3 regions of the Peribacillus sedimenti genome follow, and region 3 is predicted to be linked to each of the others. Evidence: riboswitches for the same ligand, from Rfam matches in the RefSeq annotation. Region 3 holds a riboswitch; each other region holds the start of a gene.
What was found. Region 3 has a riboswitch for cyclic di-GMP ahead of V1500_RS02465 (EAL domain-containing protein). Riboswitches for the same ligand answer to the same signal wherever they lie in the genome.

Region 1: another riboswitch for cyclic di-GMP. It lies ahead of V1500_RS24680 (amidase); the one in region 3 lies ahead of V1500_RS02465 (EAL domain-containing protein).
Region 2: another riboswitch for cyclic di-GMP. It lies ahead of V1500_RS23260 (LPXTG cell wall anchor domain-containing protein); the one in region 3 lies ahead of V1500_RS02465 (EAL domain-containing protein).

Annotation. Positions count from the first base shown of each region.
Region 1 is NZ_CP143547.1:5,069,531-5,080,755, forward strand. It holds gene V1500_RS24655 (glycosyltransferase family 2 protein) at 1-528, shown strand, start outside; gene V1500_RS24660 (oligosaccharide flippase family protein) at 790-2,316, shown strand; gene V1500_RS24665 (hypothetical protein) at 2,323-3,072, shown strand; gene V1500_RS24670 (saccharopine dehydrogenase family protein) at 3,958-5,196, shown strand; gene nspC (carboxynorspermidine decarboxylase) at 5,198-6,325, shown strand; gene V1500_RS24680 (amidase) at 6,661-7,533, opposite strand; cyclic di-GMP riboswitch class I at 7,576-7,665, opposite strand; gene V1500_RS24685 (catalase) at 7,937-9,586, opposite strand; gene rlmH (23S rRNA (pseudouridine(1915)-N(3))-methyltransferase RlmH) at 10,060-10,539, opposite strand; gene V1500_RS24695 (CxxH/CxxC protein) at 10,644-10,802, opposite strand; gene V1500_RS24700 (S1C family serine protease) at 11,010-11,225, opposite strand, start outside.
Region 2 is NZ_CP143547.1:4,735,113-4,746,337, reverse strand. It holds gene V1500_RS23275 (ATP-binding protein) at 661-2,349, shown strand; gene V1500_RS23270 (hypothetical protein) at 3,064-3,339, opposite strand; gene V1500_RS23265 (ATP-binding protein) at 3,610-4,860, opposite strand; cyclic di-GMP riboswitch class I at 5,132-5,229, shown strand; gene V1500_RS23260 (LPXTG cell wall anchor domain-containing protein) at 5,393-7,171, shown strand; gene V1500_RS23255 (ATP-binding protein) at 7,409-9,682, opposite strand; gene V1500_RS23250 (hypothetical protein) at 9,854-10,372, opposite strand; gene V1500_RS23245 (hypothetical protein) at 10,612-11,118, shown strand; gene V1500_RS23240 (hypothetical protein) at 11,183-11,225, shown strand, end outside.
Region 3 is NZ_CP143547.1:457,227-468,451, reverse strand. It holds gene V1500_RS02480 (ABC transporter substrate-binding protein) at 1-1,112, shown strand, start outside; gene V1500_RS02475 (carbohydrate ABC transporter permease) at 1,289-2,314, shown strand; gene V1500_RS02470 (carbohydrate ABC transporter permease) at 2,311-3,174, shown strand; gene V1500_RS02465 (EAL domain-containing protein) at 3,233-5,638, opposite strand; cyclic di-GMP riboswitch class I at 5,756-5,840, opposite strand; gene V1500_RS02460 (FRG domain-containing protein) at 6,249-7,070, shown strand; gene cysK (cysteine synthase A) at 7,825-8,742, shown strand; gene V1500_RS02450 (rhodanese-like domain-containing protein) at 8,950-9,246, opposite strand; gene V1500_RS02445 (sulfurtransferase) at 9,451-9,819, opposite strand; gene V1500_RS02440 (YidH family protein) at 9,998-10,369, opposite strand; gene V1500_RS02435 (hypothetical protein) at 10,868-11,068, opposite strand.

The sequences.
Region 1 (11,225 bases), 500 kb from region 3:
ATATTAGACGGTTTCCAGGGCTTTGCATGTAATAAACTATTTTCCGCAGATTTAATAAAAAATACTCCCTCTGTTATATTCGATCTCGATATACATTATGGGGAAGATTTGTTATTTTGTTGTGAAATAATTCTAAAGTCCAAGAAGATTATTTTTGATCCTATTCCACATTACCATTATATTATCCATGAAAATAATATAACCCAATCCAGATTTACTCCTAAAAAACTAACTCTATTAAATGCGTTAGAAAAAATCATAATTCTTTTGAACAATTTAAAAGGAGTAGATATAGATAAATTTAAAAGCTTATATGTTTATTCAAATATTGATTTATTAATGTATGGTATAAAGGAAAAAAAATGCACAAACTTGATGCGTAAACACTTAAAGCAGAATTTATATAAATATAAACTATCCAATATTAATGCATCGAAAATAAAATTATCATTCTTATCTGCAAGAATAAATATATATCTATGTTACATTATTTGGTTTTTATATAAGGGGCATTTAATTAAATCTTGATGCTCACCTTCTAAATTCTCATGTTGAAGCTGGTGCTGTCCTATTCAAGAGTTTTTGTCCTGTAACTTTGGTTTTAGGAAGAGCTCGACAGTACATTTATATTTGTGACCAAATAACTCCATAATACTCGGTATGGAAAAGATATTTTTCATTCTTTGTTCTCAATTAAGAACAAAGAATCATTTCTAAACCTTTTAATAATGAAAATACTTGGAGAATAGGTGTGACTGAACTTATAAAACGAGGAGTAAAGAAATTCTCATGAGAAATCAAAGAAAATTTGGCGTAATTTTATCGTACGTTGCTATGCTAATTAATATAATGATAGGCATTTGTTATACACCTATCATAATTCGCTTATTAGGAAAAAGTGAGTTCGGGCTCTTCTCTTTAGCAACCTCGGTTATTACTTTTTTAGCGATACTTGATTTCGGATTTGGAAATGCATTGGTACGTTTCAACGCGAAATACATAGCAATTAATGATAAAACAGGGGAAAGTAAAATACACGGGTTCTTCTTTCTTTTGTACTTATTAATAGGAATTGTATCCGTTATCGTTGGATATCATATTTCTAATAATGTAGACCTGTTATTTTCAAATACTTTTAGAGTAACAGAACTCAATAAGTTAAAAATTATCCTTTTGATAATGACTGTTAATGTTGCTTTATCCTTCCCTTTAAGCATATACTCTTCCATTCTTACAGCATATGAAAGATTTGCATTTCTAAAAATAGCAGGTATTATAAGCACGATTCTGACCAATAGTGTAATTTTGGTATCACTATACTTTAGTTATCAATCTGTAGCCATGGCCTTTATATCTGCAATTTTCTCAATCGGCACCAAGTTTTTTATAATGTTGTACTGCTATTCAAAAATTAGAGTTCGTTTTTCATTCACAAATTATGATCCATTAGTAATTAAAGAAATTCTGATTTATTCCTTTTTTATATTTGTTGAAATAATAGTGGACCAACTTTACACAAATACCGATAAGATTATAATTGGTGCGGTTATTGGTCCGAATGAGGTAGCTATCTATACAATAGCTATGATGTTTTTAACATATTTCATCCAATTTTCAACTGCGATTAATAGTGTTTTTCTTCCGAAAATCACCAGAATGACAACCCTTGACCAAAATATGAATGCACTGTCTGACTTATTTATAAGGGTAGGAAGGCTACAATTTATCGTGCTTATATTTATTTTGAGTGGATTTATTTTATACGGAAAGGATTTTATAATGTTTTGGGCCGGAGAAAGTTATGCTGGTGCATATTATATGGCACTAATTGTAATGATCCCGCGAATTATTTCGTTATCGCAAAACTTAGGAATTGTTATATTGCAAGCTCAGAATAAACTCAAGTTTAGGGTAATAATATATTTGATCATTGCCATTTTTAATGTTGCCATAAGTATTCCTTTGGCAAAGGAATATGGAGGTGTAGGCGCGGCAATAGGCACATTGATTGCTACGATCCTAGGGCAAATTCTTACTATGAATTGGTATTATTATAAAAAAGTAAAATTAAATATACCCCTATACTGGAAAGAAATCCTTAGTATTACAGCAGTGGCAATTCCTATTTTAACTATAGGATATATCCTAAATATAATTATACCCAGCGATAAAATTTCTTTACTAGCAGTTAAAATAGGATTATTTTCCATTATTTTTTTATTAATTGGATTTAAGTATATTTTCAATCAATACGAGAAGAATCTACTATTATCTGTTTTCGATAAATTTAAAAAAATGGTGGAAGTGAGGATTTAATTATAAATGATTAGTACATTTAAAAATTGGTTATATACACATAATAGGAACAATAAATTATTATGGCTAACGTCAACCTTGAAATTAATAAGAAAAGCTTGTAAAATAGAAACATTTTACAAAGCAATAAATCCTTTACGTTTTAAATATTATACGCTGTTTAAGAGGTATGAAATACTCGAATTAGAGGACAACATAGCTAACGGTGTATACAAGGTCTTCATTAAGAAGAGTAATAATAATATATCTGTAGTCAAAATTCCAAGAAAAGATACCATTTATAGCTTAAACTTAATTAAATCAATAAGAAGCAATTATAAGTTTTCACAATTTCAAGAAACATTATCATCACTTTCGAGCCATAAATATATTCATAAACATATCGTTAATTTTAATAAAATTTATAGGAATGGTGGTTATGAATCAAATTACATAGTTGGTTATAACTTAAAATCATTGTATGATTACTATTCTGAATGGCCAATTGATAAAAAACCTTTTATTCCTTCTGAGCTCAACGCAGCTATTGATCAATTAATCTACAATCTTGAATTGTATCAGAAAGAATATGGCGGCTTGGAAGGAGATTGGGATATTCAAAATATGATGTATGATACAAACAACAAAAAAATCGTGAATGTTGATTTAGAAGGTTTCTTTCTCTACCGAAACAATGAGTTAGAAACCCAATTGGATTTTATTAAAGAAAATTTACATGGTTTACAAAAAGCTATTAACGAATATAACTTTGATTAATCATTTCCATATTCAGAAAGAGCTATGAATTAGAGCCAACAACCTTGAGAAATAATTTTTGGATTTGTGATTTACCTTTTTGGTTATTGAAAATGCACTCAAATAACCCTGAAGCTTGTCTGCCCCGTTTATCTTCTTTAAAAACGGAATTGTATTTTCAGAAGTGTGTGACGCCATATTTGGCTACCAGATGAATTTTCATACATATAAAATACGAAGTGTATTTCACATACTGTTTTTTCTTAAATACTTCTTTTGCTATCGAAAATATGTCGTAAGTTCAAGAAAAATAAAATATAATTAGCTATTGCTTTTTAAATTTTTTATGATAATATAAAGGAGCATTAATTTGGAAGGCTAATAAAATATATCTGGGTCTTTCCAAGCAGATAATTTTTTGACCACTTCCTTAGGAAGTTAAGGCCATACGGACAGCCGGGTCAAATGCCGATTGGCAACTTTAGTTGCCTTATTGATTGAGTTAAAAGCTCAAATTTTATAAGTTGGTTACTTTACAACCAGTGCATATGCACATCAACTTGTGAAACGGTCAATAAGAGTGGAAAAAGTAATTATTTGCTATATAGACTCTGATCCTATAGATATATTTTATTAATATTTGAGAGTATTCCGCCATATACAGGATTTTTTATGGTGAGTGTATTCATACGACTGTTTGTCCTGGATATACTTATGCTTTTTTAATATTGATGATTATCTAAAGCAAGTGTTGTGCGCAATTATGCGTTTCTTTACACTTGCTTTTTTTTGCGTAAAAAATTTGCTTGAGGATTTATTGATCTTTTTGCACTCGGATGTAACAGTCATTAGGCTGGTTTGCAATCCCTTGTTTTACTAAATAACGTACAGATAGGAGATAGGGTAATGGGAAAAGCACTTATTATCGGCGCTGGCGGAGTAGCATCGGTTGCCGTCCACAAATGTGTCCAAAACAGTGAAGTATTTGAAGAAATTTGCATCGCTAGCCGTACAAAATCAAAATGTGATGAGTTGAAAGCCAAATTAGATGGCGGCAAGACAAAAATTACAACTGCCCAAGTCGATGCAAATAATGTTGATGAGCTAATCGCTTTAATTGAAGAAGTAAAGCCTGATATCGTCATGAACCTTGCTTTGCCATACCAGGATCTAACAATCATGGATGCTTGCCTTGCAACCAAGACGCATTACATGGATACAGCAAACTATGAGCCGGAAGATACTGCAAAATTCGAATATAAATGGCAATGGGAATACCGCGAGCGTTTTGAAAAAGCCGGAATTACAGCTCTTTTAGGCAGCGGCTTTGATCCGGGTGTAACAGGTGTCTTTTCTGCTTATGCATTGAAGCATTACTTTGATGAGATTGAATACATCGACATTCTTGACTGTAACGGCGGAGACCATGGATATCCATTTGCAACAAACTTCAACCCTGAAATCAATATCCGTGAAGTTTCAGCTAACGGAAGATATTGGGAAAACGGCGAGTGGATTGAAACAGAACCAATGGAAATCAAGCGTGTTTATAACTTCCCTGAAGTTGGCGAGAAGGATATGTATTTGCTATACCATGAAGAGCTTGAATCTCTTGCACAAAACATGCCTGGACTTAAGCGTATTCGTTTCTTCATGACATTTGGCCAAAGCTATCTGACTCATCTAAAAGCCCTTGAAAATGTAGGAATGACTTCCATCGAACCAATTGAATTCGAAGGAAAACAAATCATTCCACTGCAATTCTTGAAGGCGGTATTGCCAGATCCAGCAACACTGGGGCCTCGTACAGTTGGTAAAACAAACATCGGCTGTATCTTTAAAGGGAAAAAAGACGGCAAAGATAAAACATATTATGTATACAATGTATGTAATCACCAAGAATGCTATACAGAAGTTGGTTCTCAAGCAATCTCTTATACAACAGGTGTTCCTGCCATGATCGGAGCCGCAATGATCATGACTGGTAAGTGGAACAAAGCGGGCGTATACAATATTGAAGAATTTGATCCAGATCCATTCATGGAAGAGTTAAATAAATGGGGACTTCCATGGGTAGAAGATTTTAATCCAGTGCTTGTTGATGATGAGTCCGCACAAGAAAAAAAATCGGAGCTAGTTCGCTAAAATGCGGTTTGAAGAATTACCTACACCATGCTATGTAGTCGATGAGGAACTCATCGAAAAAAATCTAAAGATCCTGAATGGCGTTATGCAGCGTACAGGAGCGAAGATTGTATTAGCACAAAAAGCGTTTTCTATGACAACAATGTACCCCCTAATTGGAAAATATTTAAGCGGCACAACGGCGAGCGGTTTATTCGAAGCTCGCCTGGGTCACGAGGAAATGGGCAAAGAAAATCACGTCTTTGCCCCTGCCTATCGTGAAGATGAAATAGATGAAATTATATCCATCTGTGACCATATCATCTTTAATTCCTTCTCACAGCTGGAAAAATATAAAGATAAGGCTCTAAAAGCTGGCAGGAAAGTAGGATTGCGCATCAATCCCGAATGCTCCACCCAAGAAGGACATGAAATCTATGACCCGTGTTCACCAGGTTCCAGATTCGGTGTAAAACAGGAAGATTTTCGTCCTGATATGCTAGAAGGTATCTCAGGCCTTCACTTCCACACCCTTTGTCAGCAAAACTCGGATGATTTAGAGACTACTTTAAATGCAGTGGAAGAAAGGTTCGGACAATGGCTGCCACAAATGGAATGGATCAACTTTGGCGGTGGCCACCATATAACAAGAGAAGATTATGATATTCCAAGACTTGAAGCTTGTATTAAAAGAATGCAGGATAAATATGGTTTAGAGGTATATCTGGAGCCGGGTGAAGCCATTGCACTCAATGCTGGCTATTTAATCACGTCCGTTCTAGATACTCATAAGAATGGAATTGACATTGCCATTCTTGATACATCCGCCACCTGCCATATGCCGGATGTACTGGAAATGCCATATCGCCCCCCTCTTTTTGAATCAGGCGAAGCAGGAGAGAAGTCATTTACCTATCGGCTTGGCGGACAGACCTGCCTAACAGGCGATGTAATAGGAGATTATTCTTTCGATCAGCCATTAAAGAGCGGCGATAGATTAGTGTTTGGTGATATGGCGATTTATACTATGGTGAAAACCAACACATTTAACGGTATGGCATTGCCTGCCATAGCAGTACGGGATAAGACTGGTAATTGTAAGGTTGTACGTGAATTCGGCTATCAAGATTTTAAGGTAAGACTTGCTTAAAAGACTGTTAATTTCATAACACCTTGATTGTAAATATCAACAGCATGTAAAGTTAAAAAACCAGATTCTGAAAGAGGAATCTGGTTTTTCTTATGGAAAATTGTATATTCAAGTACTTCCTACAAACACTATATTTCGGAATTTTTATACTATATTCCAGGCACTATTTGATATTAATCTCTAGTATGCGTCACAACTAATGCTTAGGTTTCAAAGACATCTTTCAATTTCTATAATATCTATAAAACACTAACAGCTATGGGTTGCTGGTGTTCAGTATATCCGCTTTCACAAAAACGGCAGTTCGTGCATGAGCATCTGCGGGTCGCTTCTTGTTACGGTTTCATTGTCTGCCAGCTGCCTACATGATGCACGGCTACTCCACCGTATCCGCTTGTTCCCGCATAAAAACTTTTTACTTTGGCCAGCTCCTGATTCATATATGCTTCCCCTTCCTCAAAAAAGGAAAGCATTCCACCCTCATTAGTCTGGTCTGTTTCCACACCTATGACTGCCTGTTTATTATATTTTGCTGCAAAAGCTATTTCATTTTTGACAAGGTCAATGATCAGTGGAGCAGAATCCCGATATGCCATGATTGTAATGCTGCTCGTATTTCCTATAACCCATTCAGCAAGATTTCCTTTTCCATATGTGTTTTTAAAGGAAATTTCATCAAACCAGAATGGCAAGTCCGCTTCCAGTTGAAGAGACAAAGAAGCTGTACTGTTTTTTGCCTTTATTATTAGTGTTTGATAGGCTTTTACGGTTGAAGCTTGATTCGTTGACCAGCCGCTATATAAATAAGGTTCCACATCTAAATGGACACCTGTAAATTTCTGGATAGAAGAAGCTGCATTTTGATAAGTCTTCAGCCAATTCATTAATTGATCTAAACTTGTAGAGCCGGTGGGACCCACCCAGCTGGGCGCACCGTCTAATGCGTAAATCATCATTCCTTTGCCAGATGCTTTCTCAATAAAACTTTGGTAAACAGTGAGAGGGATGTCACGGTCAATTTGCAAATAGACCTTATCGACGTTCTTCTCTTCTAGAAATGCAATGGTTCCTGCTTCATCATCAACAATCATCCAAGGGTTCCAAAGCCATGTAGCCTGTGTTTCAGGTACCGAGGCTTTAGCGCTCCATCCAAAATTCCCCGCAAAACAGAACAAAAAGAAAACTGCTGCCATTACTAGTTTTTTCACCTTATGCCCTCCACTCTGACAGCCACGGCTCGCAGAATGGAACCTGGCAACCTGACGGCCATACACAAGAAATTGTGCTTAGGCTCACGGCTTTGCGTCCTTCCCTTTCGAAGAAGTTTGCCTTTTTCAGAATAATTTTTTTATATTATACAACATTTTATTTGATTAAGGATTAAAAAATTGTAATTTTAATAAAATCATGAAAATATACCAAAAAAATGAAGATAACAAGTTGATAAATACTAACTTCTAGTTACTATCCATCCTTTATAACGCAATCCTTTTCTATAAATAATTTTCACATATGCTTAAGATAGTTAAAATAGGAATCAAAATGACGTTTTTAGAAAAGATGATACACAGAAAAAAGGCTGTCAATTTTGACAGCCTTCCCGTTTGTTCCTCAATATGGATCAGCTTCGTGACCTTTCTTCGCCGCATCTTCTGTTGCTTTGTTTGCGGCTAATGAACTTTGTCCATATTTAGATTTCCCTGCTTCCCGTCCTGGAATTTGATTTTCTGCGTTGATTTCCTCAATTTCTTTCATTTTCATTTCGATGCCTTCCCTTACACGACGGCCATACTCTTCATCAGCTTGTGTAAAGTGTTCCACCATAGCATCCTGAATTTTTTTATCACATACCGCTAGTGCCGCGGACAGATTCTTAATCAATTCATCGCGCTCCCAATCCTCGAAACTTCGGTACGTTTCGCCTGCTTGACCATAATTATTAGGGCGATCAATTGGTGCACTCATTGCCGCCGCATTATACGTTGGCCGGTGCTGTGGACGTTCTTCTTTATTTGCTTCCTGATAGCCGCCTAGCGTGGATGGCTCATAGTTGATATGCGGATTATCTCCGGACTCTTTCGGGTCACGGATATCCATTTGGCCGCGGTGCTGGTTCGTACGGACAGGTGCTTTCGGCGCGTTGACAGGCAGTTTTAAGTAGTTCGCTCCTACACGGTAGCGCTGCGTATCAGAATAAGAGAAGGTACGGCCTTGCAGCATCTTATCATCCGAAAAGTCCATTCCGTCGACGAGAACTCCTGTTCCGAATGCTGCTTGCTCAATCTCTGCATGGTAATCAACCGGATTGCGGTCTAACACCATCCGTCCGACAGGAAGCCACGGGAATTTATCTTCCGGCCATAATTTTGTATCATCAAGCGGATCAAAATCGAGTTCCGAATGGTAATCATCCTCCATGATCTGTACAAAGAGCTCCCATTCCGGATATTCCCCTCGTTCAATCGCTTCATACAAATCCTGTGTCGCATGGCTGACGTTCTTCGCTTGAATAGCATCAGCATCTTCCTGTGTTAAGTTGCGAATGCCTTGCTTCGGTTCCCAGTGGTACTTCACTAGTACAGCTTCACCTTTGTCATTTACCCACTTATAAGTATTAACCCCAGAACCCTGCATATGGCGGTATGTTGCTGGTATGCCCCATGGAGAGAACAGGAATGTGATCATATGTGTCGCCTCAGGCGTGCGTGAAACAAAATCAAACATCCGTTGCGGATGCGGCACATTTGAAGCCGGATCCACTTTAAACGCGTGAATCATGTCAGGGAACTTCATGGCATCACGGATAAAGAATATCTTAAGGTTGTTACCCACCAAATCCCAGTTGCCCTCTTCCGTATACATTTTTACTGCAAATCCACGCGGATCACGGGCTGTCTCTGGCGAATCTTTCGCCCCAGCCACCGTAGAGAAACGAACCATTAACGGGGTTTTCTTACCGGCACCTGAAAATACTTTTGCTCGGGTATATTTCTCCACTGGTTCATCTCCAACTTTTCCATATGTTTCAAAATAACCGAATGCCCCCGCTCCCCTTGCGTGTACAACTCGCTCAGGTACCTCTTCGCGGTCGAAATGGGAAATCTTTTCTATGAAGTGATAATTCTCAAGTGTAGCTGGACCACGGTTTCCAATTGTACGGATATTCTGGTTATCCGGTACTGGATGGCCCTGTCTGGTTGTCAATGTTTCCCGTTCAACTTCTTGGTCTTTTGAAGCATTCTTATCCCGATTTTCCGTCAAAATGAAAAACCTCCTCATAATTAGTCAAAATGACTTTACCCGCTTTTACTAAACATCATGCAATATTTTTCCTATTAATTTATATTTTTCTTATCTTTTACAGTTTAAAGTAGACTATTATTGTTATAATTTTTGACATAACCATCTTATAATAGATTTATTCCTTAGTATTTTCCATATAGATTCTGGTGTCATGGGTTTAAAACGGTTCGATGGGATAAAGGTAAATGAGGTGTAACACTGGTGCTATTTATTTGATGATCGCGGACATGAGTATTTGATAAGACCTTTCTTCTAATAACTCTTTAACATTTGCAGAAACCTCGTAAACTATTCATTCAATCTCCCAGTTTCTGAAAGATCTATCAATCAATATATTCCCTTTTTCTTTTATATCCATATTCTATAAACCATATTTCCCTCCATATTGCATACAATAAAAGACATGTTTTATAAACATGTCTTTCTCACAGTTACTTATGGTACGGTTCCCCCCGGTTTATCCTGAACGCTCGATAGATCTGTTCCACTAATATCAGCCTCATGAGCTGGTGGGGGAAGGTCATCTTTGAGAATGACAAGGTATCGTCTGCCCGATTCATTACTTCTTTGCTCAATCCAAGCGAACCTCCAATAATGAATGCAACCTTACTTTTCCCGTAGGTGGCCAATTTATCTATCGTTTCCGCTAGTTCCTCTGAGGATTTCATTTTCCCTTCGATGGCCAGTGCGACTACATGTGTGTCTCCACTTATTCTTGCAAGAATCCTTTCTCCTTCCTTTTGTTTTATTTGCTCCATTTCAATATCGCTTAATGTTTCTGGTGCTTTTTCATCAGATAATTCAATGATCTCAACTTTAGCGTAAGCACCTAATCTCTTTAGATACTCATCAATACCTTGTTTGAGATACTTTTCTTTCAGTTTCCCTACGGTTATAATCGTTATGTTCATGTTTATCCTCACTTTACAAACAGGTTACGAACAATTTACAAACATGTTATCCACAGAAGTTATCCACATGTCCACATTTTCTATCCACATCTTGTAGGCGAATATTAGTTCTCTACCATATATACAGCATGATTTTCGCAGTATTCACAGGCTGTTGATAACTGTTTTCCCTCGGGAATTTTGTTTAAGATAGGGAAAGTTTCCTTCTCATCCACTACTGTATCCAAGGCTAATTCAACATGTTCATTACAACAATATATCATTCTTCTGCACTCCGTTCTTTTACATCCATTTATTATGCTGAGTTGTCCACAAATGTGTAATATCATTATTTTTTATCCGACGAATCCTATTTATCCCCAATAGTATCCTATCACCAAATAAAAAAGCAGGAAAGCATTGCTTCCTGCCAAATTGGAACCAAGACATAAAATACATGGTCTTAGGGGTATTGATTATGGACATTATGTTTACATGGTTTCCCCGGATAGCTTGACTGTTACATTTTGTTGTTTGCCAGCCCGGTAGAATGTAATTTTTACATCCTGGCCTACCTTCTTTTTATTATATAAGTACTTTCGCAAATCAACGACATCTTTAATGTCCTCATCATCCATTTTAACGATGACATCAAATTCTTTCAGACCTGCTTTTCCAGCTGGAGAATTAGGTTCTACGCCGGTAAT
Region 2 (11,225 bases), 830 kb from region 3:
TGATAGTGCCAAAAGTAGCTAAATGGGTGGATTTATCTTCTGGTTTGTAGGTACTATGTTGTATCTATGATGCGAAAAAACGGGTCAAAAAAGGCAGATTTTTATCAAAGTGGAGGGCTTGTGTTTCTGGAATGTAATAAAAATGTATTATTTATTAGCCCGTTATGTAGGCTTTTAAAATAATTCAGCTACGTTTTTATTCTTGCAGTTATTAACATGTGTAATTAACTCCCTCCTCAATAAGGTAATAATACTATGCAAATTCCTGAACGGTGACGGATATTTGTTGCACCGTCGGTAATTCAACAATTTGCGGACTGATGGTTCGGGTGCTGTCTAGGATTCTAGCGAATTATTTGAAGTTCAACTGATATTTCTACACCCTATTGTGCATTTTCAAATACATCTTTCATGATATCGACCTATTGTTCTGTCTCTTTCTGAATGACAGAGATTAGCCTGTGGTAAGTGTAGTAGAGGATTACGTTTGTTCAGCCAATTACCATACATAAGAAGAAACACTGAAATGTAGTAGACTTCATAAAAAAATAAAACAAATACAGGGTTTTAATCAGTCAAAAAAATATATTAAGATTGGAGAATATACCTGGAAATTGACATTATTATTATGTTTCAGTTTAGCGATAAAAGGAGTTTGTCATGGAAGTTAAATGGTTTTCAGTAAAGAAGAAGCTGATATTGTTTTCGCTCCTTCTTTTATTAATTCCCCTTTCCATTATTACGATTCTTGCCAATGGAAAGGTCCGGGAAATGACTGAACAGGAGTATGTGAATTCTAGTCTAAGAGAAATCGAAAAGGTAGATAACGCAATCTCGCTGTATTTTAAGGGATTAGAGGAAGATTTAAATATGCAGGCGACTGACCGGCGAGTGCTGAAGGCGGACAGCAGCATAACGACATATAAGGATATGAAAAAGAAAGGGACATTCGTCCAGATGCAGCCAAGCAAAAATGGTGCGTTGGAAAAGGAAATTTATGAAGTTTTCTCTCACTTTGGAAAAAAACATCCTGATGCAATGTATGTGTATATGGGCACGGAGGATGGCAGGTATGTCCAATACCCTGAAGGGCCCACTCTCCCAGGATATGATCCAAGAAAGCGGCCCTGGTATGTTAAGGCCTTGAAGGATCCAGGCGAAGTATTGATGACAGGTGCTTATGTTTCATCTGGAATACCCCATAAAATAGTCAGTAATGTTGTCACCATTGAACGTGATGGCAAAAGAATCGGGGTAATGGGGCTGGATGTCAGTCTCGACGGTCTGACAAGCCTGATGCATGATGTGAAAATAGGCGGTACAGGGTATGTGATTTTAACGCAAAGAGATGGCACGATTATTGCTCATCCTAAAAAGCCCGAACTAAATTTTGAACCAATTTCTAAATTGAACATTCCCGAATTGGGAGCAATCGGGCAAGACGGCATATTTGAGGCAAACGTAGACGGCGAAAAATCTGTTTTACATGTGACCACTTCGGCAAATCAAAACTGGAAATACATATCGGTTATTGGAAAAAAAGATTTGGCGGTTTCTGCGAATCAAATTGGCCGGAATTTTATAACCATAGGATCTTTTGTAGTCATTATTGCAATTGTTATTTCTGTATTTATCATCAGCCGTTATACGAATAATTTTAGGGAATTGGCGAAAGAAATGAGGGAACTTGAAAAATTGAAGACAGTCAGTGAGATAGCTGCGAGCATCTCTCATGAAGTGCGCAACCCTCTAACTGTAATTAAGGGATTTCTGCAGCTGTTAAAGGAGCGTAATCATACTGATGAGGATAAGATGCTGTATCTCACGATTTCATTGGATGAGCTGGAACGTGCAGAACATATTATTACGGATTATCTGACCTTTGCCAAGCCGTCGCTTGAAAACGTAAAGGTATTGGATTTGACTGAAGAATTGGATTATGTTTTAACGGTTGTAAGCCCATATGCAAATATGAATAATGTACATATTGATGTATCCTTTAAGGAAAAAGTGTATATTTCCGGAGAGGCCGCCAAGCTTCATCAATGCTTGATTAATGTGATCAAGAATGGGATTGAAGCAATGCCAGAAGGGGGAGAGCTTAGTGTCGCTATAACAAAAGCGGGTTCTCATGCATCATTAAGTGTCACAGACAGCGGAACAGGGATGAGCGAAGAGCAACTGAAGAGGCTGGGAACACCTTTTTACACAACGAAAGACAAAGGCACAGGACTTGGCACCATGGTCGTATATAGTATTGTTAAAGCCATGGGCGGAGAGATTAAGGTCAAAAGTAAAGAGAATAAGGGTACTAGTTTTACAATTATCCTTCCACTCGCATCAAAATAGTCAGCACCAGCTAAAACTAATTGAATATACAAAGCCGAGGTTCATAGATAATCAAAAAGTCAGTCAGCATTATTAAACTGAATGGAAGAGTTGCTTAACGCCTGTTTAAGCAGCTCTTCTTTTTTTCTTTAAGGTTCTATACATTATGTCAGTAATGTTTTAGAGGGCGTCCGAACGATCTATTCCCTGGTGATGCGTGCAAAATCTGGGACGATCCGATCATCGAAGAAAAGCATATCAATTGGGTAATGTATATGTATGTGATAAACGTGGAAATATTGATGTCACAACAAAAAAAGAGCAGCTGCTGGCTATGCGAATTGCTTCCCCAAATAGTGTGTGAATTGTCCTTTTTCTGACTCAGCAGAATCCGTTACAAATTTTAATGGGGTTCTTCCTACTCCTCTCCAGGTACAAGTTGAAATTTTAGATAAAAGATCTGATTTCAATGGTAAAAATCCATATCGCGTATAGATTTTGAATTTCGCCCATTAAAGTCCATATATCGAGTAAAATTTGATATTTCGGGCATAAAGTGGCTGAATTCGAGCATAATTTCACACAAGTCTCTGAAATTAATACATCCCAAACCTGCTGAAGCTGTCATAATTGATTTTTTTGATTTTCCGGTAAATCTATTGCAAATTATTTTTAGCTTATATGTTGTAGAAAAGGCTGAAAGTAAAAAACAGCGCCGGACAGACCATCCAGCACTTATTGACTTAAAGAATTATAATACTCAATCATGGAATTAATCTTTTTCAGCTGGTCCCGGCTATTGCAAGAAATCACCATGTCTTTGATTTTCTCCAGCATCATAATCTGCTCCTCATACCGAAATCGTTTTTCCCTGCTGACGGTTATACTGGTTTTTTTATCTGGATTAGTGATTATAAGCTTCAGTAATCTATTTTTTGTTTCTAAAGATGAATTGATTTGCTGGAGTATGAGTGGTTTATCTTTATTTTGAAGAAAAAGGATTTTGTTCATCGAATGATCTTCTCACAACACTCTTTATAGCCTTTTGAATGCGCGTCTCTCGGCATAAGGTTTGCACAAATCGCATACATGAATTTTGGACGTCCCAAAATACAATGTAGTCTTACGGAATTTCTTCTTGCAGAAATGGCATGTCTTTTTGAAAAACATCTTTATGATACCCCCAATATATTACTTAAGAGTTATCTATTCTACAAAATCCGATAATATTCCTGTTTTTGGAAGGTTGTTCATTTTCATAATGATCACAAAAAGCGCCATTTATGCTTGCGGAAACATTAATAAGAACTGTGTCCCTTTGCCTTTTTCACTGGTAACTTTAAAGGTTGCGCCCATTTCTTTAAGGATATGCAGGCTTACCATTAAGCCGAGTCCAGTCCCTTTTTCCTTGGTTGAATAAAAAGGGAAACCCAGGTTCTGGATCTGCTGTTTGTCCATGCCTTCCCCATTATCGGATACCCTTACCATGGCTGTTCCGTCTTCGGCAAAAACCTTTACCTGTACCGTTCCAGGAATCTTGGAAGCTTCAATGGCGTTTTTTATAATATTGATAAACAGCTGCTGAACCCTGCCTGAAATGCCAAAAATTCGTATATCGCCGATGATATCAAGTGCTATTTGGACGCCATGATAATTGGAAAAAGAGGATAGGGCCTTTACGGATCGTTTCGCTTCCTCGCCTATATTCAGCGTTGTGAATTGTCTGCTGGATTGGTTTTTTCCCAATGATAAATAGTCTGAAATAATTTCATTTGCCCGGTCTAGTTCTTCTAAAGATATTTTTATATACTCCTTTTCAGCATCAGAAGTATTTTTAGATATAGACAGCAATTGCAGGAAGCCCTTAATGCTTGTCATCGGATTTCGTATTTCATGGGCAACGCTTGCGGCCAATTGCCCAGCAACATACAATTTTTCATTTCTCTGAATCTCGGCCATTAAATCCAGCTTTTCCTGATGGGATTCCAGCATATAGATCGCAAACCAGATCATGATCGCATTTGCTATGACAAAGAAAATGTAGCTAACCAGCTTGACTGGGGTCAATGGGTCATGCAGAATGACCGTGCCGATTATGGGCAGCATGGCAGAAGAAATAGTCAGGTAGGCTGCTGAATATGTAATCTTGGTACGCCGTGGCCATGCCATATATTTCTCTCTATAAAAAAACATGACTAAACTGCTTAAACTTAGGACGATGAAGGCTGGAATCATTCCTACGCCTCCTAACAAAAACCTGATGATGAAGAAAAATATGGTGACAAAGATGCCTATCCATGTCCCGCCATAAATAAATGCCAGAAACCAGGGGACTAATCGTAAATCCAGAAAGATTCCGTCGTCAATCGTAATGGGGACCAGCATACTGGAATACATGGTAAAGCCGCAGACGATCCCCCAAACAATATTCCCCCGTTTTCCAGATCGATCAGCCCCCAGTGCTAAGAAAAGGATGATTGGAAATAAAACCATTAGCATTTGGAGCAGTATTTTATCATATTGAAAATCCATGGCTTACTCCCTTAATATACTTTCATGTAATCGTACTGAGTTTTACTCTCCTTCTAGGCTAAAATAAATAAGGCAATTTGTCTATATTTCTGAAATACCAAACATTTCGGTCGTTCGGACGACCGCATCACACACATTTTGCCTGTTAATGACACTTTCGCCTGCTACTTTTATCATGGAAATTGTAAAAAAGTGAGGCTTTATGTTTATAAAGGCAATAACCCGGGTATTTCCTCTACTGTAAAGAAGTAGTTATATAACCATATATTTACATAGTTAAAGGCAAACTATTCGAAAGTATAGGACGCAAAGTCTGGAGTCTAAGGTTATGCAGGCAATACTCATAACTATGATCGTCCGACCGCCACAATCAGCATAATTGTGGCGTTTTTTATTGTCGTGATTTTATTAAAGGATTTTATCCTTTAATTTAATTAAATATCAATCCTAAATGGGGTGGTGCAAAGAAATGTAAAGGGAGGGTCGGTAATGCATTCATCATTTATCTTACTTACTTTGGAGGGGTATCGAATTGAAGAAAACAAGAATTAGAGGGTTGTATGCGCTATCTATCGCATTCTTACTGATTTATAGTATTGTTTTTCCAATAGGGATGGCAAAGGCATCTGAAAACAGCGCAGGCCAAAATGGACAGAAGGAAGTGGAGCTGGATTTGAACGCGACCACGAATAAACAAAATGTCACCGGGTCTGAGGAACAGAAAGAGCAAGTTGAGAGTTCTCCACAAGCGAATCCAGAAAAAGCAACAAGTCAAGACATAGAGAAGCATGACACAGAACAAACAAAATCTGAACAAAAAGGAGCGAAAGAACAGGCACGGGATTTAGAAAAAGAAGCAAAAGTACTAGCAAGGGAAACAAAAGAACAAACCAGGGAAGCAGAGAAAGAAGCAAAGAAGCTATCTAGACAAACAGAGCAAGAAATCAAGGAACAGGCTAGAAAAGTAGAATGGGAAGCCAAACAGAAAGCGAAACAGGCAGAGCGGGAAGCCAAAGAAAAAGCAAGACAAGCAAAACAGGAAGCTGAAGAACAAGCTAGACATACAGAACGGGAAGCTAAAAAACAAGCAAGGGAAGCAGAGAAGGGCTCTCATCAGAACAAAGCTACCGAAATCCATCTGCATCTTAAAAAATGTGCGAAATTAGTAAAGGAAGTTTCCGTACAGATTGGGGACAAGTGGTTCACTTTATCGAATCCGGGCAGTTCTCCTCTATATAAGATGAAGGATGGAGGGGAGTTTGTAAAAGACGATGTGAAGGCATTCAAGCTTGTTACATTATCGGGTAAAGAATTGGTCGTCACACCGGCTGAGCTGCGAGTGGGTGTAGAAGCAAATGGAACCATCAATTATTGGTTCGAGCAGTGTTCAAGATTGATAGAAACTGAGCCGCCGGCCATCCCGCCAGCAGACGATCAACAGAGCATCATAATTGGCAAAGTAAAGCTGATCCTTGATGGCTGCAAAGCACCTATACAGAATATTAAGCTGGTATTGAAGAATGAAACAATCATTGACTTGAATTCTGGTACAGCGGTTTTAGAGTTTCTCCTGCAGACCGGTGTTGATTTTAACAAAATTCAATCTATACAGGTAACAATAAATGGGGAAGTAAAAACATTCCCGCTCTCAAACACAGATAAGTTTCACTATAGCCTGGTGCATGGAACGCTTGTCATTACAATAGAATGCGATGTAAGCGCTGACCCAGGAACTGGAACCGACCCATGTGAATGTACACCGCCAGCAAATCCGGGCACTGACCCAGGAACAGGCACACCACCGACAAATCCGGGTACGGATCCTGGAACGAGCATACCGCCGACAAATCCAGGCACTGACCCAGGAACGAGCTTACCGCCGACAAATCCAGGAACTGACCCTGGAACAAGTTTACCGCCAACCGATCCCGGAACTGGAACCGATCCTGGCACAGTAACTCCACCGGCTGGACCTGGAACTGGAATTCCAGAACCATCGATAGATACTGGAGCGGAAATACCAACTCCGACTGTACCGGGAGATGAAGAAGTGGTCATTGAAAATCCAGAAGCACCAGCGTCACCTGGTGACCTAGGATCTGATAATGACAATGGAGAGGATGCGCCACAATCTGAAGTAATATCTGATATAACGTCAGCTGGAACTGCGTTATCAGATGATACTACCTTGCAAAGCGGCACTCTTCCAAAAACAGGTGAATCTTCTAGAATAGGTTTCTACATTGCCGGCTCACTCCTCATCGTATTGGGAGCACTGGCCCTAAGATCCAGAAAAATTCAAGGTGAATAATAGATTGGCAGAGAGGGACAAAGGTCTCTCTCTGGTTTTTTTATTATTCAGGTTTTATTATAATATAGGCTGCTAATAAATGGGAACAGATTTTGTGGGATGGCAGCGAACCGAATAAAGTATGAGAGAAATACAATTCAACTTTAGAGGTGCAGAAGTGTTCATTTTCCACAAAAAACACCCTATAGATGTAATTCTATAGGATGCTGTGATAAGTTATCTTTTTTTTCATTTTGTTCAGTAAACGGGCTGTAGTTTATTTAGCAGTTGTAATAATTCTGCGATATCCAGAGGTTTGGTGAGATAATGTGTGAATCCTTTTTGTACTAACCTTTTAACCTCAGAAGGTCTTGCATCTGCACTTAAAGCAATGATCGGGACATCCGCCACAATTTTATTCTTTTTCAGAAGTGTGAACGTTTCTTCCCCGCTCATATCAGGCAGGTTTAAATCCAACAGAATGATATCAATCTTTTCTGTATTTGCTAATTCCAATCCTTCTTGTGCGTTACGAGCCACTATAAGTGTATAACCAGGCTCCAGGTTAAAAACGCGCTTCATTAAATAGATGTTTGATTCAGTATCCTCGATATATAAAACACGTTTTAGCTCCCTGTTTGTTAGTTGAGTTTCTGTATGCTCAACACCAGATTTACCATCCAATTCAGCTATCGCTTCGATTTTTAGCTCAAACCAGAAATCACTGCCTTCTCCTAAAACGCTGGATACACCCACATTGCCATCCATTAATCGCATAAGCTGCTCGACTAGCGGCAATCCAATTCCGGCCCCTTGTTCACCGGTCCCATTAATCCGATAGAATGGCTGAAAAATATTTTGATATTCATCCTTGGGGATTCCAATGCCCGTGTCTTTAATATGGACTTCAAGCCTGTCAGCATGTAAATGAACGGATACCAGGACTTCACCATTCATGCGATTGTATTTTATAGCATTACACAGAAGGTTTAGTATTACTTGTTTTAAGCGAGTAGGATCAGCTTTGACAAACACTTTTCGGCAGCCATCCAGATGTTTTTTTACGCTGATGTTTTTACTTATGGCGAGCGGCTGGATACTCTTGATACAATCATTGAGGATATTGGAAAATTCAATTATGGACAGCTCCATTTTAATCTTTCCAGAGTCTATTCTTGATAAATCCAGTACCTCATCTATAAGGTGTAAAAGATGCCGCCCCCCGGTGATGATTTCCTGGACCGAATCTAGCTGCTCTATGTTCAATGAACGATCCATTTCCAACAGTTGAGCAAACCCGAGTACACTGCTAAGCGGAGTGCGCAGCTCATGACTCATTTTCGCCAGAAACTCAGACTTCGCTTTATTTGCCCTCTCTGCCTCTTCTTTGGCACGGATCAGGGCTCTTTCCATCTTCTTTCTGTCTGTTATATCAGTGAATTCAAATATATTGCCGCTAAAACGATCCTCTATATTGAAAGGGATATAGCTGGTTTCGAAAGTATATCCGCTGGTGGTATCTATTTCCTTTGTAATCTGTGTTCTTTCTTCAATTGGTATAGAATCCGGCATCATGCTCGTTGTATTCGTTTTTTCTTGCCATAAGCCATAGAACTGTTTTGCATTTTTGCCGATATAAAATTCTATATCTTCCTCCAGGGCAAACATTTGATGCACTTTTTGGTTGATTAACGTAATCTTTCCTTCGTGATCGGTTGCAATTATTCCGCTTTCGAGGTTGTCAAGCAATGTTTTCTGGAAGGCATAGGATTCTCTAAGCTGGATTTCCTGTTCTTTCTCAATCGTTATTTCAAAAAACGATACAAGGGCTGCGGTGTCACCGGAGATGTTCAATGGATTTGAATTCAATCTGAACCATCTTGTTTTTTCATTCCGTTGAATTCTGGCAATAACATTATGACAGGGTTTCCCTGTATCAATCGTGACGAATCCAGGCCAGTCCTTGTAGGACATTTTAGAGCCATCTTCATTAAAAAATTCAATGCCGAATTGTGCGGCTGTGGTCCCGTTGTATGTCCCTGTTGTAATACCTGTAAGCTTTTCCACATTTTCGTTCAAGACTGTTATTTTTCCGCCTTTTTCTAATATAAAGATTGCTTCTGTCATATTTGTGACTACAGAATGGTACAACAGCTGTTTATGGCGGAGTTCTTCCTCTTTACTTTTTTTATCGGAAATATTAATTGCTGTGCCGATTAGTTCTACTACTATTCCCTGGAGAAATATCGGCCTCAGGGTAGTCAGATAACAAACATCATTGAAAAGGGTCTCATATTGCAGAAATTCCCCTGCCCAGGCTTTTTCATAAAAATCTATCTTAGCCTTTGCTAAATCCAGAGGGAAAAAGTCGTGAATTTCTTTGCCTGCCACATCGTTCGGAACCAATCCTAATTGATACAGCAATTCTCCTTCACAACATGTGTGTATAAAAGAATCACCAACTTTTTTTATCTTAAAAAACATTCCTGTGTTTTCAGGGTCGATTTTTGACACGTATCGAGAGTACGACATATAATGCTCCTTTTAATATTGCTGAAAAAGAATTCAATAGATATCAACATATATCGACCCGAAATACAAAAAGTTAAGATATGGCTTCTGAACCATTCAGGAAGGTTGACTTTGAATAATTATCAGAAAATTAACTGAGGCAGACCTTAAAACAATTTTGACACAATTCGCTTAACCCAGTTGATCAGCCCTGACTCGAAGGGCATTATAGCAGAGCCTGATTTTCTTTTCCATGTTTCCAGTTTGCTCTTTCCATGCTAAATCATAGAGTAGGGGAGATGGTGTTTCATCGGGCTTGTGTTGGTAAGCCCAGGTGACCAATTGCATGAGCGTTTCTATTTTTTCCTGATATTCCGCACCTAAAATCATGCTGAAGGTTGTGGCCTGGTCCGCGAGTTCTGCCGCTTTGCGGGGTTCTTTTAGGTATGCGTGGCAAATGGCCAAAGAGTGCGTGATGTTAGATAATATCTCAAAAAAGTAAAACCAGTAGGGAGTATCACGAAGCTTGCCACCTTCATATTTTTCAATGAAATAGGAGGACATTTCCCCGTGCAAATTTTCCAGTCCTGTTTTTGCGCCCTCAAAATCATGGAATTCGAGCAGATAATTTTTAACAAAGTACAGCATTTTATCCTGAGCCTGCAGAATGTCCAGTAATTCCCCTTTTGCATGCCTGATATAATTTCCCATGGTACCCTCCGGATCTCATAATCTTGCTATACAGATTTGACAGCCGGAGGGATATTTCCTGTTTACCAGGATGTGAACATAGACTAGAACATAGCATTTTTTCACCTTGTTGATAGACAAGGAAGGATATTGGGAATATTTGGTGAATTATACATCGAGGCAGCGGTTTCCCTAGCCAAAGTAAGGTTAGATCAGCTTGTACGGTTTGTATGAACATTTAATTGGAAAAAGGTGATTGTATGGCGGCGATTAATACACAAATTATACAGATTCAGTGGGATGGCGCATATACATTAAATGATATCCCAGAATTGAAGCATGGAGATTTTGATTACGGTTTATATCAGATTTACGGAAAGCATCCCTTATATGGAAACGAAGTTTTATTATACATAGGCAAAGCAGACTTGGATACTTTTGGAAATCAGCTTTCTCAGGAAGGCTGGCTTACCAACTATGATGCTGACTCCATAAGGATTTTTGTGGGGAGGCTGGCGGGAGAGATGGCTCCGTCTGAAGATGTGTGGTCGAGGGAAATTGAATTGGCTGAAAGGTTATTGATTCATGCCCACAAACCTGCCTACAATTCCGTAAAGATCGCATCGGTCCCCAGTAGAGAGCTCCAGGATATCCATATTTTGAACTGGGGGCAGCATAGGGATTTATTGCCTGAGGTTTCCGGTTTGCGATGGACGAATAAATTATTTGAATATTATTATGAAATTTATAGATTGTCGAGAATATAGGATGTATGAAGGGAAGGGTTAAACATGAGTGGCCTGCACGTTTTTGAGAATGGGATGAAAGTATATGTCTGATGCCTGGGCCTTGCTCCTATTCGTTTGTGTCTTTA
Region 3 (11,225 bases):
TTAATAATTCCCAAGATGAAATCGAAGTTAAACATACTTTCGTTCCATGGGGAGATATTTGGACGAAGAACCTTGCATCTGTAGCTGCAGGCAATCCGGCCGATGTAATTGTGGGTGATATCAATACAGTTGACCACCGCGCAAAGAACAAACAATCTGAGGATTTATCCAAATATATTGATGAAAGTATTAAAGATCAGTTATACCCTAACCTTTGGGATTCAGTCGCATATAATGGGAAATTCTACGGAGTCCCATTTACAACTGACACCCGCCTGCTATTTTACAACAAGGATGCTTATAAAGAAGCAGGTCTAGACCCGAACAAACCGCCAAGAACATGGGCTGAGTTGGAAGAACACGCAAAAAAGCTTGATATCAAAAAAGGAAATAAATATGAACGAGTTGGCTTCTATCCTACCTGGGGCAGTTTTGGAGCACCAAGCTGGATGGCGAACGCGGACGGCGGCAAGGGCTTTTTTGAAGGAGAAGAAATGCATATTGCCACACCTAGAAAGACCGAAGCTCTGAAATGGTTAGCCGACTACAGAAAACGGATTGGCGAAAAGAATGTCCAAGCCTTTGAAGCTGAATTTGGCAGCGGCCAAACCAACCCATTCATTTCCGGTAAAGTGGCAATTTGGGCTGATGTAGGAACATTCTATACACAGATTCGTGATTCAAAAACAGATATGGACTTTGGTGTCGCACCGATTCCGGCATTTAAAGAAGGAGAACGCAACTGGAATGATGGCGGCGGATTTGTCCTTGAAGTGCCAAAAGGTGCAAAACACCCTAAAGAAGCAGCCAAGTTTATCGAATACATGGCTGGCGAAAAGGCTCAGAAGTACTGGGCTATGAAAAACTATGACAACGTTGCGAATATCAAGGCCGCTGACAGTGTCATCAATGACCTTACAGGCAAAGAAAAACAAGTATATCAGCAATCAGTTAAAAATCTTGAAGATACAAGGCTTCATCCGGTTCCAATCAGTTATCCGGATTACCCAAGTCTGGTAAATCCACAGATTGATGCAGCCCTTCAAGGCAAGATCTCTCCGGATAAGGCTTTAAAGAAAGCTGAAGACGATGTAAAGAAATCAAAGAAATAAAGATATGTAACTAGGCCGTCGGTGTTATCGATTGATAGCACCGAACGGCCCCTTCTATATGAATGGAGTTTTATTTTTACACAGAAACTAGGCATTTTTGCCTAGACACAAAGATATTTGGGAAATGGGAAGCAGCGGAGGCTCCAGCTTTCTAGAAAACAGAGAGGAGCAAGACCATGAAAAGCACTGTGTTAAAAAATGAGTTAAAGCAAGAAGCAGCATTTACCGATGCTGTGTCCACAAAACAACAACCGACGACCATCACTGCAGCCCCCAATGTAAAGAATGCCGCCACAACCAAAAGTAAACGGAGCCGCAAGGAAAATCTTATGGGCTACCTTTTCATTTCTCCCTGGCTGATCGGCCTTATATTCCTGACAGCCGGTCCATTATTATTCTCTTTATTTGTCAGCTTTACAGACTACAATATTACGTCCCAAATGAATTTTGTAGGAATCAAGAATTATAAGCATATGTTTACCGTTGACCAGTTATTCTGGACTTCCTTATGGAACACTTTATATTTTGTCATTTTTTCTGTACCGTTGACCACGGCCGGAGCTGTATTTGTAGCTGTTCTCCTGCATCAAAGGATTCCTGGGATGAAAATCTTCAGGACCATCTATTATTTGCCTGCAGTACTTTCAGGTGTTGCGGTTTACTTTCTTTGGATGCAGCTGTTAAGCCCGGCAAGCGGTTTAGTAAATACAGCACTTGCATGGTTTGGCATTGAAGGCCCTTCTTGGCTGTTTGATCCAGAATGGACAAAGCCGGCATTAATACTTATGAAGCTTTGGAGCGTCGGAGGCGGAATGCTGCTCTATTTGGCAAGGCTTCAGGGTATCTCAAACGCCCTCTATGAAGCAGCAGACCTGGACGGGGCAAATGTATTCCAGAAGTTCTTCCATATCACGCTGCCAATGCTTACACCAATCATCTTCTTTGACATCATAACAAGTACCATTGGTGCATTCCAGATTTTCCAGGAAGCCTATGTCATGACTCAAAACGGAGACGGCGGACCGTCAAACTCCCTATTATTCTATAATCTGCATATGTGGAATAACGCGTTTGAAGTATTCAACATGGGATATGCATCTGCCATGGCATGGTTCCTTTTCATTATCATTCTGATTTTGACAGTATTTAATATGAAGTTCAGTAAAAAATGGGTGCATTACGATGGAGGTGACGGAAAGTGAACAACCAGGTAAAATTCTATCAAACCATGAAATTCCGGAGGCTGGCCAAAAACTCCATTGTTCTCACCGCTTTGATACTGGGCAGCATTGTGCTATTAATGCCCCTTTTGTGGATGGTGTCCACCTCTTTGAAAACACCGGCGGAAATCATGCAGCATCCGCCTACCTTGCTGCCCGAGTCCTTCCACTTGTCTAACTATATTGAGGCATGGAAAACCGGACCATTCACTCGCTGGGGTTTAAATTCATTACTTATAGCCGTGTTTGTCACCATTGGGAATGTACTCGTCAATTCATTCATAGCCTATGGTTTTGCCAAAATTAATTTCAAATACAAAAACAAACTGTTTGTCCTTGTTCTTTCAACAATGCTTATACCGGGGTTTGTAACAATGATCCCGCAGTATATGGTGTTCTCAAAGCTTCACTGGATCAATACGTATTATCCGTTAATTGTGCCTGCCTTCCTGGGAAGTGCATTCTTCATATTCCTGCTTCGCCAATTCATGCTCACGATTCCGAATGAATACAGTGAAGCTGCCATCATGGACGGGGCAAGCCATTTTCGAATCTGGTGGCATATCATGCTGCCGCTGACAAAACCGGCCCTTGTCACAGTAGCGGTATTATCGTTTGTTGGTTCCTGGAACGATCTCTTAGGGCCGCTCCTCTACCTCAACGATGAAAGCCTTTATACACTGCAAGTTGGGTTGCAGACATTCAAAGGCAGCGTCCAGGTTCAATGGCATTACCTAATGGCAATGAGTGTCATGGTTCTGTTGCCTACACTGATTCTGTTCTTTATCTTCCAAAGATTCTTTATTGAAGGATCCAATATCTCTTCCGGCACGAAGGGATAAGTGCTCAAAAAGCATTGGCTGCACTGGCCAATGCTTTTTGCTTTTTTAATATGAAAAACTAAGCTTCTACCAGAGAAGTCTGTGAAGCGTTTAGAAATGTTTCAATTTCTTCAGCAGGCTGAGATCGTGCGAACAGATATCCCTGGGCAAAATCACAATTCCTCGACTTGAGATATTCTCTCTGTTCCTCGGTTTCCACACCTTCTGCCACGACCTTAAATTGAAGGCTGTGGCCAACGGAAATAATTGCTTTGACAATGGAAGAATCTGAAGTTCCGCTGCCCAGATCCCTGACAAAGGTTTTGTCAATTTTGATAAAATCAACAGGAAGCTGTTTCAGGTAGCTTAACGAAGAATATCCCGTACCAAAGTCATCGAGGGACAAAAATACCCCAAACGTTTTTAGCTCCTTCAGCTTGCTCACAGTGCTCTCGATATCATGAATAGCCACATTTTCTGTAATTTCAAGATTCAGCCAGCCGGGTTCGAGACCGCTTGCCGTAATGATTTTTTTTACTGAGCCAATAAACCGCCTTTCCATAAACTGCCTCGGAGAAATATTAACCGAAACGTGTATCGGTTCAAATCCTTCCTCCTGCCATTTTTTCGCCTGGCGGCACGCTTCAGAAAGCACCCACTCACCAATTGGAACGATGAGGCCAGTCTCTTCAGCTAAAGGAATAAATTCAGCCGGGGATATGACTCCTTGATCGGGACGGTTCCATCTGATTAAAGCTTCAAGCCCCTTTAAACTATTTGTTTTCAGATCTATGATTGGCTGGTAATACAGCTCGAATTCCCCATGCTCGAGGGCTCTTCTCAACTTGGCCTCCATGAGCGCCTGGCCCGCATTCTTTTCGCTCATTTCCTTCATATAAAATTTATACATATTCTTGCCGGCAGCCTTTGCCTGATACATCGCCGTGTCCGCATTCAGGATCAGTTCATCTACATCTGCCCCATCCTCAGGGAACATACTGATCCCGATACTCGGTGTGATATATACCTCCTGCTGGGCTATGCTGAACGGCTGGGACAAGGCCTTTAGAATGCTCTTCGCCACTTCCGATACATGTGTACGCGATAAACCTGGCAGATATATGATAAATTCATCGCCACCCTGTCTTGAAACAGTATCTTTCCCTTCCACACAAGCAGAGAGCCGCTCTGCAACCTGCTGAAGCAGGAGATCCCCAAAGCTATGCCCAAAGGTATCATTAATAACCTTAAACCTGTCTAAATCTAGAAACAGGATGGCCAGGGAAAAATCGAACTGACTTGCCTGCTGTAATACTTTAGCCAGATTCGAATGAAAATAATGGCGGTTTGGCAGTCCAGTCAGGAAATCATGGTATGCCATGTAGTTAATTTTTTCTTCAGCCTGCTTCCGGAACGTGACATCACTAATATAAGCGGCATAGTTGCTTTTTCCTTCAATTTTAGTAATCGTAAATTCTATCGGAAAAGTTTCCTTAGCCTGAAAATACCCCTTGGCAGGGAGTCTTTCTCCTATGTATCGATCAAATTCCAATATGCCAGTGCCTTGTTCAGCGTCGCCCGTTCCAGGAATTTGGATTAGATTGGCCAGCTGTTCACCGATCAATTTCTTCCGCTTGATCCCAAAGGTTACTTCCCCGGCAGAATTAGCTTCGAGAATGATTCCATTTGAATCTATGATAAAGACACAATCCGGTGTCGATTCCAATATGGCCATATTAAATGCCACTTGTTCACTGTACTTTCCATCCAGAAACATACTTCGTATAAGGACCAGCGATAGAATCACCATCACCGAAATAGCTATGGACAGGCCCAGCAACGAATTATTGATAATCAAGGAGGATGTATGATTGCTGTGAAGGGATGAATCATGAAAAATAGCGGCTGACATGCCCAGGTAATGCATGGCCACCACTCCCAATGCCATCACAAGGCTCCCTGCAGCTTTTTGCCTGTCCCACCCGGCACTCACTTTATCACGGAAATAGAAGCTTAGATAAATCGCCAGTATGGAGGAAGCAAATCCCGTAGCCACGGATAAAACTAAAGGTTGGGTACGGTATGTGATATCCACTCCTTCCATCGCTTCCATTCCTGTATAGTGCAGCCCTATAACCCCAAGCCCCATTACAAATCCTCCAAGGCATATTTGCTGTAAAAATACTTGAGGCTGACTGGCTATAATGAGGCATAGGAAGGAACAAACGATACCTATGATCAATGATACCCATAGCAGAGGAATGCTGTAGGTGATGTGGCCAGTCCGATGCGCAGCAAGCATGGCAACAAAATGCATTGCCCAGATACCAAGGCCCATTGAGAGCGCACCGCTGACAAGGCAATAGAACCTGGAGGCACCCTTTGTCTGGCTCACCCTTTTTGTAAGATTAAACGAAGCAAAAGAAGCCATCCAAGCAATGATAAACGAAAACACTACTAAAATAATATTATAGTCTCTCAACATGCGCTTCACCTCTGCATAGTAGTAAACCATTAAAACTATGCCGTTATTGCCCAATAAATAAGGCTATCCCCATAAATGAAGATAGCCACTTTACCGAATATCACTATTGCACAATGAAACGGTAACCCAGCCGTCGTAGTCATCTGACCTTAGACCTGTGGCTTTGCGTCCCCACCTTTCGATGAGTTTGCCTTTTTCGTAATGATGAATTGTTTAAATATTACCATTAACATCCAACTGTGTAAATAATTATTCCTATATTTTACTATTTCAATTTGATTCTTTTGTCACAATAAGACAGCCGTTGTGGTCAGATCAAAGGGTAAAAATCCCTATCACAAATAAATCAATCTCTAATAAGACCAAAACTGTTATGTACATTAAGCCCTTTCTTTCCTAATCTTTATTTTACTTTATAAAAAAGTTTCAAGGCGGGGTACAGCGGGAAAACTTTGATACAGGCTTGCTCGCTGCGCAGCCTTTTTCTATTCCTGCCATAGTTAAACTCTACAAGGTCCAGTTTTTTATTTCTTTATAATGATTGTGATGCATATCCTTATAGAAAGTCCAAACCCCATGAATAGAAAATAACAGCGAAAGAGGGTGATGCATGGTGAAGTCATTGGACAATGGCACACTTGTGGCAGAAAGCTGGCTGGATCTTCAACAAGAGCTCTTTAACTTTCCGGCACATCCCATCCATGGACGCTATCGCTCCCCCTTTGCCTATCGGGGTGTCGATAGCGCAGCATTCAAACTGGCGACCAGCCTGATGAGAATTGAAAACACAGGAATGGAATCCCACCTGCTCCGTAACTTCAATAAATATTCACGGTCCGTGTTAAAAGATAAACACAACGACTGGGAGCTGCTGGCCGTCGCGCAGCATTACGGCCTGCCGACACGCCTCCTTGACTGGTCCTTCTCTCCCTATGTGGCCATGCATTTTGCGACATCCGATATAACCAGATATCGGGAAGACGGGGCAATCTGGTGCCTGGACATCATCAAGGTCCATCAACTATTGCCTCCTATTTTCAAAAAAGCATTGAGCAACGAGGAATCACATATTTTTACTGTTGATATGCTGAAAGACGTCTGCCCCGATTTAAAATGCTTTGATGCAAAAAAGGGAGAAGATGACGACTTTGTCATCTGCCTGGAGCCTCCCTCCATGGAGGAACGTATCGTCAACCAATATGCCCTATTCACAGTGATGACAAATCCAGTCCGAAGGCTTGATGAATGGCTCCACCATTATCCGGATCTTTATAAAAAAATCATCATTCCCGCCTCCCTCAAGTTAGAGGTCAGAGATAAGCTTGACCAGGCCAATATTAACGAGCGAATGATTTATCCAGGCCTGCAGGGTGTCAGTGCCTGGCTAAAAAGATATTGTACCAATATTAAATTAATGAAATTTGAAGATTAATTATAGAAATGGAAGTATAGAAGATGCCGTCCCTTTGCAAAGGCATCTTTTTTGTGGCGGGTCGGAAAGGTTTTGCCATAGAAAATCCAACAGGGGAGCGAGTTTTTATTCTAGTCCCGGTTTATTAACAGCGATAGGCCAGGGACAGGGGAATGAAATACTAGTAAGTTTAACCCTAACGTGAACTGCCCGGAGTAAGTCCGTAAAATGAAAACGAAACAGTCATATATATTCCTTTTTACCTCCCCTGGCTTCCACCACGATAAACAGTGAAAAGGGATTAAGCTCACTTATTTAACCAGAATAAACATTTTTAATTTCCAACTTGAATTCTTCTTTATCTTTTAACAAGACACAGCTGATTCGATACTTTTTCGCTGCGATTATATAAAAATTGTCCGTCATAGCGATAAAGCCATATTTAATTACATAGTTTTATAGATTGCTAGCTGTTTATCATCGTTATTTCCGGTTTTATGAGCGAAACTTTGGATCCGTAGATCGAAATCTTATTTATGCACGATAACTGCCATTTAATGCGTGTATTTCTATTTTTACGATCGAACTTCTGTAACGTTAAATATCACAAACGACTCTCACCCTAAAAAGCAGCTGAACTGAAAATAAATATAACGAGAATGTTCATTCCCGGCCCGTCTCTTTTCTATGAGCACAGGGCTTCTATACCGGGGACCTATTTGGTAAGATGAAGATATTATTCAGGTCAAGCAAACTGTTTGTATGGAGGATAACGATGAAGGTTGTAAATAACGTTACAGAATTAATCGGGGACACACCCGTCGTCAAACTGAATAGGCTGGTTCCGGAGGGAGCCGCGGATGTGTATGTAAAGCTCGAAATGTTTAATCCGTCCCGGAGCGTAAAGGACCGTGCTGCGTATAATATGATCCAGACGGCTGAAGAAGAAGGCTTGATTAAGCCTGGAGACACAATCATTGAACCGACCAGCGGAAATACCGGTATCGGCCTAGCCATGGCTGCTGCAGCAAAAGGCTACAAATCAATCCTGATCATGCCCGATAATATGACGAAAGAAAGAATTAATATATTGAAAGCTTACGGAGCGGATGTAGTACTGACCCCGAGCGATAAAAAAATGCCGGGTGCAATAGAAAAGGCGAAGGAGCTTCAAAAGCAGATTCCAGGAAGCTTTATTCCACAGCAGTTTGAAAATAAAGCAAACCCTGATATTCACCGCCATACGACAGCTTTGGAGATTTTCGACCAGATGGAGGGGAACCTTGATGCATTTGTCGCCACGGCCGGCACCGGGGGAACCATTACCGGGACAGGCGAAAAGCTAAAGGAGCTCATCCCTGGCCTGTACATTGGCGTGGTTGAGCCTAAAGGATCTCCAGTACTTTCCGGAGGCCAGCCTGGAAAGCATATGCTGGTAGGAACAAGTCCAGGCTTTATTCCAAGCATTTTAAATACAGATATTTATGATGAAATTTTTCAAATAACTGACGAAGATGCTATTGATATTTTCCGCAGGCTGGCACGTGAAGAAGGAATATTTGTCGGACCGTCTGCAGGCGCAGCTGTATATGCAGCCATCGAAGTGGCGAAGCGGCTGGGCTCAGGCAAAAGGGTATTATGCATTGCCCCTGACACAGGCGAGAGATACTTAAGCATGGATCTGATCGATTAAATGCAAAACAGGCTGTTCCCTTCCAATAAGGGAACAGCCTGTTTCATTAATCTTTTAAAGTAAAACTAGTTTCCCGGGACGCCCCATCCTAGTACTGACCAAATCTCAGATCCAGCAGAGCGCAATAAAACAATACTTTATGAAAACTTCTGTTAATAGAGCGATTCATACGTTTTTCGAACCAGGGTCTCCGGTTTAATTTCTCTTTTATTCTTTAGGTCCCTTCCACTCCAGCATTCCTCCGGTCATATTCATTATATTATACCCATGTTCCTCTAAAAACTTGGCGGCCTTGGAGCTACGGCCTCCTGAACGGCAAACCATTATATATTCCTTCGATTTATCCAATTCATGCATTCTAAATTCCACCAGCCCAAGGGGGATATGCATGGCAGTAGGGATCTTGCCTTCTTTTACCTCATCCACTTCCCTGACATCGATAATATGAATTGGCTTTTTTTCGTTTAACAGCTGTTCTACTTCCTGTGGTGTGACTTCTTTCATCTTTATGCTCCTCCCTGTTATGACATCCCTGTTCCTATGATCGCCTCACTCTGCTGACCGGAATTCACCTATTAACAAGCGGCTTACCCACCCAAAATACCTCTATATAGTTTGCTTGATTGCCGATTTTTTATATGCATTAAATCTCCAACCTGCCGAGGCCAAAAAAAATAGTCCATCAACTACATGTAGTCAATGAACTCATTACATTCCATGATTCAGGACCCCTTTTTTACAAGGACATTCAGTAATCTCATAGCTGCTGATCGTAAACCCTTTGGATAAAAGATATCGGACACCTAAATTCAACTCCAGCCGGTTGGAAGCAACCACATGCAGTTTCCCTGGAGCAATATCACGGCTATAACGCTTCATATAAGCATAAGGGATATTTGTCGCACCTGGATAGCCAGGTGTTTCATTATAATCTCTTATATCCAATATTGTAATGCCAGAGTTTCCCCTAATATCTGCTGTATTCTGGCATGGTATATTCCTGACTGGATAGTAGCGTCTGTATAAAGCCGGAGCCAGTAAAACAAATATCGTGGTTAAAGTAATAATTTGAAACAAGACACACACCGCCATTACATTTTTTTACACTTAATCTTATACCTTTAAGGGTATAAACACAAGGAGTTTACACCAGTATGCTGACCTGGATAACCTATGTATAATGTTCTTCCTTTCCATATTCAAATCCTGCATCACTTACTTCTTTTGTTCCCGATTCGCGGACGATTGGCATTCATCAGCCGATCTGCAAAGAAAAAAAATACACTCCAAATATAGTGATGATCAGTACCATCATAATTCCCAATAATAAAATGGTTGCCTTTGCCGACCGAAACGTTTGCTGATTAATGCGGCTCGTCTTATCAAAATAGCTCCATAATGCAGCTAAAATGGTCAAAATGCCAGTAATAACAGCTGCCGCCCCAATCAATAATACCAGCATATCAGCAAATCCGCCGGTGGAGCCAGTCACATGCAAATTGATCACTAAAAACCCAATCCCGACAATAGTGATTGCCGTCCTCACCCAGGCGAGAAAGGTTCGCTCATTTGCCAAATGCTGCTGAATATACTTCGTTTCCTGTTCACTTCTAGGAGCTTCCATCATGCATCACATCCCCGGAAAGTACACAATTTAGCTGTTAACCTACGTTGCTTTTTATTTTACCATTTCCAGTCCATATTATCATGGCTGCTGTTTCGCGTATTAATCATTATAAAAAGAACTAGGAAAGAAGTCCGCCGTTTCCCTAATTCTTATAGTGGACAAATCCATTGCTTTTCTCCCCTTTCCTCTTCCAGCTTGATTAGTTCCTCATCAATTAGTTCAACAATCATTTTTGATATCCTGATTCCATATTCCAGGGAAAATTTTTGGAATGTGTCTAAACGATACTGTTCCTCAATATCACTGTTCTGCTTTAATTTCGATATGTTTCGCTCCCTCTCATCCTTGAGCCATTTTCAATCCGTCAACCCATTTTTCACCCCCGAAAAATACTTCTTAAAAAAGCCAAAAAAAATAGCATAGCTATATAGCCATGCATTTTATAAGTTCCGAACCTTTATTTTAGATCTCCCGGTTAAGGGCCGTTTCAAAGGTATATTACTTTCTCTTATCGACGAGGGTATAATCCGGATATTTCTTCGTATAAAGATCGAAAGCCTCTCCGTAGGTGCTGAATTGCAGCCAGCCCCCATCCCTTAGTATTTGGTTGATCCCTTTGAATGTCAGGTCGCCAGATAAATCGGTATAATTAATTCCAAAGGTTTTTGACGGTATATCAATGTTTACCCATATGCTCATGCAAAACTCCCTCCCTTACCTTTCTTGCCGACTTGTACGTATATACCATTGTATACCAATATATATGATGTAGAGCAATATTTTTTCCCAAAATTCAGACAATAGTCGCATGAAAAATTGAATTAAATCACCATCAACCGTTTCTTCCATTTAGGAC